Streptantibioticus cattleyicolor NRRL 8057 = DSM 46488: one gene and its partner. The protein of the gene in region 2 binds, or shares a complex with, the protein of the main gene of each other region. Links are inferred from orthologs where the notes say so. Each region holds a gene or a part of one and is shown on either strand. Other genes may lie near its edges. The genes, in order: nusB and rpsJ.

The links.
Region 1: the proteins of rpsJ (region 2) and nusB are in contact, whole or in part, in a solved structure (PDB 3D3B), measured with the Escherichia coli proteins. The link is inferred for Streptantibioticus cattleyicolor NRRL 8057 = DSM 46488 from one-to-one orthologs.

What each region holds. Positions count from the first base shown.
Region 1 is NC_017586.1:5,746,842-5,749,926, forward strand. What follows is about bases 272-3,044. They hold nusB (transcription antitermination factor NusB), read left to right. Parts: upstream 272-1,331; coding sequence 1,332-1,757; downstream 1,758-3,044. Other genes in these bases: SCATT_RS25270 (aminopeptidase P family protein), read left to right, coding at 272-713; efp (elongation factor P), read left to right, coding at 763-1,329; bldD (transcriptional regulator BldD), read right to left, coding at 1,930-2,430; pyrR (bifunctional pyr operon transcriptional regulator/uracil phosphoribosyltransferase PyrR), read left to right, coding at 2,616-3,044. In the rest of the region: more of SCATT_RS25270, read left to right, coding at 1-271; more of pyrR, read left to right, coding at 3,045-3,085. UniProt on the Escherichia coli protein: Part of the processive rRNA transcription and antitermination complex (rrnTAC). The complex forms an RNA-chaperone ring around the RNA exit tunnel of RNA polymerase (RNAP).
Region 2 is NC_017586.1:3,871,153-3,874,296, reverse strand. Bases 1-2,832 are described here. They hold rpsJ (30S ribosomal protein S10), read right to left. Parts: upstream 1,655-2,832; coding sequence 1,346-1,654; downstream 1-1,345. Other genes in these bases: SCATT_RS16955 (MDR family MFS transporter), read right to left, coding at 2,047-2,832; rplC (50S ribosomal protein L3), read right to left, coding at 688-1,332; rplD (50S ribosomal protein L4), read right to left, coding at 29-679; rplW (50S ribosomal protein L23), read right to left, coding at 1-29. Also shown: more of SCATT_RS16955, read right to left, coding at 2,833-3,144. UniProt on the Escherichia coli protein: Involved in the binding of tRNA to the ribosomes. Part of the processive rRNA transcription and antitermination complex (rrnTAC). The complex forms an RNA-chaperone ring around the RNA exit tunnel of RNA polymerase (RNAP).

The DNA of each region.
Region 1 (3,085 bases), 1.9 Mb from region 2 along the record:
TGGAGCACCTGCGGCTGGTCAAGGACGAGGACGAGATCGCCTGCCTGCGGATCGCCGCCGAGATCACCGACCAGGCCCTCGGCGAACTGCTGGAGTCCATCCTGGTCGGCCGCACCGAACGCCACCTCGCCCTGGAGCTGGAGCGCCGGCTGGTCGACCACGGCGCCGACGGCCCGGCCTTCCCCACCTACGTCGGCGCCGGCCCGCACTCCGGCGCCGCCCGCCACGTACCCACCGACCGCCGGGTGGAGGAGGGCGACTTCCTCACCGTATGCCTCGGTGCCTGCTACCGCGGCTACCGCTGCGAGGTGGGCCGCACCTTCGTCATCGGGGCCGCCCCCGCGAGCTGGCAGATCGACCTGTACGATCTGGTGTTCCAGGCGCAGCGCGCCGGGCGCGAGGCGCTCGCTCCCGGGGTGGAGTGCCGTGCCGTGGACCGGGCGGCACGCCAGATGCTGGAGCGCGCCGGCCACGCGGACGCCGTCGGCGCGTCCACCGGGCACGGCGTCGGACTGGAAATCGACGAGGACCCTCGGTTGTCCCCGTCGGCCATGGGTAAACTGGACGCTTGCGTGCCGGTCACCGTCGAACCGGGGGTCCACTTCCCGGGCCGGGGCGGTGTCCGCATCGACGACACACTCGTCGTGCGCCCCGCGGCGGACGGCGGGCCCGAGCTACTCACCATCACGACCAAGGAGCTCCTCGCCCTGTAGCGGGGCTGTCCTGGTCCCCGATGCAGCACTTTCAGGAGAATCCGCGACCGTGGCCACCACGAACGACCTCAAGAATGGCATGGTGCTCAAGCTCGAAGGGGACCAGCTCTGGTCCGTCGTCGAGTTCCAGCACGTCAAGCCGGGCAAGGGCCCCGCTTTCGTCCGCACCAAGCTGAAGAACGTGCTCTCCGGCAAGGTGGTCGACAAGACCTTCAACGCCGGCCTCAAGGTCGAGACGGCCAGCGTGGACAAGCGCGGCATGCAGTTCTCGTACATGGACGGCGAGTACTTCGTCTTCATGGACATGGACACCTACGACCAGCTCCATGTCGACCGCAAGACCGTCGGCGACGCCGCCAACTTCCTCCTCGAGGGCTTCGAGGCCGTCGTCGCCATCCACGAGGGCAACGTCCTGTACGTGGAGCTGCCGGCCGCGGTCGAGCTGACCATCGAGCACACCGAGCCCGGCGTCCAGGGCGACCGCTCCACCGGCGGCACCAAGCCCGCGAAGCTGGAGACCGGCTACGAGATCCAGGTCCCGCTCTTCATCACCACCGGTGAGAAGATCAAGGTCGACACCCGCTCGGGTGAGTACCTCGGCCGGGTGAACAGCTAGTCGTGGCTGCTCGCACCAAGGCCCGCAAGCGCGCTTTCCAGATCCTCTTCGAGGCGGACCAGCGCGGCGCCAAGCCGGTGACCGTGATGGCCGACTGGATCCGGCTCGCGCGGACCGACGACCGGCAGCCGCCGGTGACCGAGTACACGATGCGGCTGGTCGAGGGGTACGAGGCCAACGCGGCCCGGGTGGACGAGCTGATCGCCACCTACGCCGTCGGCTGGACCCTGGACCGGATGCCGGTGGTCGACCGCAACGTGCTGCGTCTCGGCGCCTACGAGCTGATCTGGGAGGACGAGATCCCGGACGCGGTCGTGCTGGACGAGGCCGTGCAGCTCGCCAAGGAGTTCTCCACCGACGAGTCGCCCGCCTTCGTCAACGGCCTGCTCGCCCGGCTGAAGGACCTCAAGCCCACCTTGCACCGCTGACCGCCACGGGCGGCCGGCCGATGCCACGCCGCGGGGCCCGGACACGTAGGAGCGTGTCCGGGCCCCGCGGCGTTTTCCGGCGGCGTCGGCGGCGTCAGGGGCGCGCGAAAGCCCGTGGGCGGTGTCCGGCGCCGGACACCGCCCACGGGCGGGACGTTTCTGCTGGCGGGGCTCAGCCCTCGTCGTGCTGGACGGCCCGGCGGGCGTCCGCGTCCAGCACGCCCCAGCCGATGAGCTGCTCGGTCAGCACCGAGGGGGACTGGTCGTAGATGACGGCGAGGGTGCGCAGGTCGTCCTGGCGGATCGAGAGCACCTTGCCGTTGTAGTCGCCGCGCTGGCTCTGGATCGTGGCGGCGTACCGCTGCAGCGGGCCGGCCTTCTCCGACGGCACCTGGGCGAGGCGCTCCAGGTCCAGGACGAGCTTCGGCGGCGGCTCGGCGGCACCACCGGGCGCCGTGCCCGGCAGCAGCTCCTGCACGGGGACGCCGTAGAAGTCGGCCAGCTCGGCAAGGCGCTGCACGGTGACCGCCCGGTCGCCACGCTCGTAGGAGCCGACGACGACGGCCTTCCAACGCCCCTGGGACTTCTCCTCGACGCCGTGGAGGGAGAGTCCCTGCTGCGTGCGGATGGCCCGGAGCTTGGCCCCGAGCTGTTTGGCGTAATCGCTGGACATAAGGCTCCCCGGATGGACACGTCGTAACTCACTGTGAGGTTACGCAGCGTAATTTGACTTCGTCAAGCCGACCGCGGGGGGCCGCCCCCTGAGCAGGGACGTCCCGGAGTCCTGATACGGTTGAGGCGTTACCCCGACGTCCTTTAAGGCCCGTCCCGTGAGGCGGGGAAGGAGGTCACCGACCCATGGTCGAAGACCGTTTCGCACCGGCCGCCCGTTCCGTACTGGAGGCGCCGGACATCGCGCGGGCCCTGACCCGCATCGCGCACGAGATCGTCGAGCGCGCCAAGGGCGCCGACGACGTGCTGCTGCTCGGCATCCCCACCCGCGGCGTCTTCCTGGCCCGCCGGCTCGCCGACAAGCTCGCCGGGATCACCGGCCGCACCACCCCGGTCGGCTCCCTCGACATCACCATGTACCGCGACGACCTGCGGCTGGGCCCGGCCCGCGCGCTCGCCCGCACCGAGATCCCCGGCGACGGCGTCGACGGCCGCCTGGTGGTCCTCGTCGACGACGTGCTCTTCTCCGGCCGCACCATCCGCGCCGCCCTCGACGCCCTCGGTGACATCGGCCGCCCCCGCGCGGTCCAGCTCGCCGTGCTCGTCGACCGCGGCCACCGTGAGCTGCCGATCCGCGCCGACTACGTCGGCAAGAA
Region 2 (3,144 bases):
TTGCTGGTGGCAACGGTCGCCTCAGTCATCAGGCGGCGCTCCCTTCGGATTCGGCGGCGCCGGCACCGGTGAAGCGGTCGAAGGCGTCCTTGGTGAAGACCACGTCGTCGGAGACGAGGACGTCGTAAGCGTTGAGCTGACCGGCCTCCAGGATGTGGACCTGGGGCAGGTTGCGGGCGGAGAGCCACGCGACCTCGTCGGCCCGCTCGACGACCAGGAGGACGTTCTTGCGGTCGCTGATCTTGCCCAGCAGCGCCTTGGCGGACTTGGTCGACGGGGCCGAACCCTCGACGACGCCGGTCACCACGTGGACGCGGTCGTGGCGGGCACGGTCGGTCAGGGCGCCACGGAGGGCAGCCTTGATCATCTTCTTGGGGGTCCGCTGCGAGTAGTCGCGCGGGACCGGGCCGTGCACGACGCCACCGCCGGCGAACTGCGGCGCGCGGGTCGAACCCTGGCGGGCGCGGCCGGTGCCCTTCTGGCGGTACGGCTTCTTGCCACCGCCACGGACCTCGCCGCGGGTCTTGGTCTTGTGCGTGCCCTGACGGGCAGCCGCGAGCTGGGCGACGACGACCTGGTGGATCAGCGGAACGCTGACCTTGGCGTCGAAGATCTCCGCGGGGAGCTCGACGGTCCCGGCCTTGTCGCCAGCCGGCGAAAGGATGTCAATGGTGCTCATCGGTTACCTCAGGCCCCCTTGGCCGCGGTACGGACCAGGACGAGGCCGCCGTTCGGACCAGGAACCGCGCCCTTGATGAGCAGCAGGCCCTTCTCCGCGTCAACGGCGTGGACGGTCAGGTTCTGGGTGGTGACCCGCTCGTTGCCCATGCGGCCCGCCATGCGCAGGCCCTTGAACACGCGACCCGGGGTGGCGCAGCCGCCGATGGAACCCGGCGAGCGGTGCTTGCGCTGGGTGCCGTGGCCGGCGCCGAGGCCACCGAAGTTGTGGCGCTTCATGACACCGGCGAAGCCCTTGCCCTTGCTCTTGCCGGTGACGTCGACCTTCACACCCGCTTCGAAGACGTCCGCGGCGATCTCCTGGCCGAGCGTGTACTCGCTGGCGTCGGAGGTGCGGATCTCGACCAGGTGGCGGCGCGGGGTCACGTCGGCCTTGGAGAAGTGGCCCTTGAGGGGCTTGTTCACCTTGCGCGGGTCGATCTCACCGAAGGCGATCTGAACGGCCGAGTAGCCGTCGCTGTCGGCGGTACGGACCTGGGTGACGACACAGGGCCCGGCCTTGACGACGGTCACCGGAACGACACGGTTGTTCTCGTCCCAGACCTGGGTCATGCCGAGCTTCTCGCCCAGGACGCCCTTAATCTGCTTAGCCATCTCGCGCGTCACCTCAGAGCTTGATCTCGATGTCGACGCCGGCCGGCAGGTCGAGACGCATCAGCGAGTCGACGGTCTTCGGCGTGGGGTCGAGGATGTCGATGAGGCGCTTGTGCGTACGCATCTCGAAGTGCTCGCGCGAGTCCTTGTACTTGTGCGGCGACTTGATGACGCAGTACACGTTCTTCTCAGTGGGCAGCGGCACCGGGCCCGCGACCTGCGCACCAGTACGCGTCACCGTCTCGACGATCTTCTTCGCCGAGGAGTCGATGACCTCGTGGTCGTAGGCCTTGAGCCGGATGCGGATCTTCTGTCCCGCCATGGCTACTCCGTAGTCCTGTCTCTCGTAACGCTCTGGACCCGGCGGAAGCGTCGCTTCCCCGACCCACGCGGTCGGGCGTGTCGCGCTCCCTCTCGCAAATCTCCACAGGGAAGACCCCGGGGAGGGGGAGGTGGGGAGGTCGTCCGCCGAGTGCCTGGGTGGGCGTCGTGCTCACGCTTCCCGGAAGATTCCCGTACTTCCGCCCCTGAGAAGGGGCGACGAGTACCGTGGGACTCGCTTCCGGTCCTCCCGACGGGAGGCGCGCAGCATCGACACTCATCCGAGCAACTTGGACAGTGTGCCACAAGGGCCGGAACCGGCGCCAATCACGCCGCGGCGTGCGCGCGCGGCGGGCCCGCCCGGACCCGCCGCCACGTCCGGCCGACCGCGCCTCAGGGGCCGGCCGGGCCGGCCGCCGGCTGCCCGGGGACGCGCTCCGGAGCGGGCGGGGGCGCCGCAGGCGTGCCGCGCAGCGGGGTGTCGGGCAGCAGGAGCGTCATCACGACCATCACCACCGCGACGGCGGCGCCGGTGCCGAAGAGCACGTGGAGCGCGTCGGTGAAGGCGTGCTGGACCGCGGAGCGCACCGCCTCGGGCAGCCGGCCGATGGCGGCCGGGTCCTTCAGCAGCGTACCCGGCCCGGATCCGCCGCCGGCCCCGGATCCGCCACCACCGGGCAGCGCCCGCAGCCGGGCCGTCAGCGCCTCGGCGAGCCGGGTGGAGAGCACCGCGCCGAGCACCGCGGTGCCGAACGAACCGCCGAGCGACTGGGAGAACGTCGAGGTGGCGGTGGCGATGCCCAGGTCGCGCAGGTCGACGGCGTTCTGCACGGCGAGCACCAGCGGCTGCATCAGCAGCCCGGCGCCCACCCCGAGCACCGCCAGGAAGAGCCCGGCCCACCACACCGAGGTGCCGGTCTCCAGCCGTCCCAGCAGCGCCAGCCCGGCGGCGATCAGGACCGATCCGGTCACCAGGAACCACTTGTAGCGGCCGACGCGGCTGATCAGCCGGCCGGACAGGGTGGAGGTGACGATCATCCCGCCCATCATCGGCAGCATCTGAAGCCCGCTCGCGGTGGGCGACGCCCCCTTGACCACCTGGAGGTACATCGGGACGTAGATGATCGAGCCGAAGAGCGCGCAGCCGAGGACGAAGGTGGCCAGGCACGCCAGCGTCACCGTGCGCAGGGTGAACAGCCGCAGCGGCAGGATCGGTTCGGCGGCCCGGGTCTCGGCCAGCACGAAGACCACCGCGAGCACCGCGCCCGCCGCGAACAGGGCGACGACCGGTGCCGAGCCCCACGGGTACTCCTGGCCGCCCCAGGAGGTCGCCAGCAGCAGGCAGGAGACCGCGGCCACCAGCAGGAAGGCGCCGAGGTAGTCGACCCGGTGGCTGCGCCGCCGGTGCGGCACCCAGGTCAGCAGCCGCCAGGCGAAGGCGGCGGCGACCAGGCCGAGCGGGATGTTGAGGTAGAAGATCAGCCGCCAGTC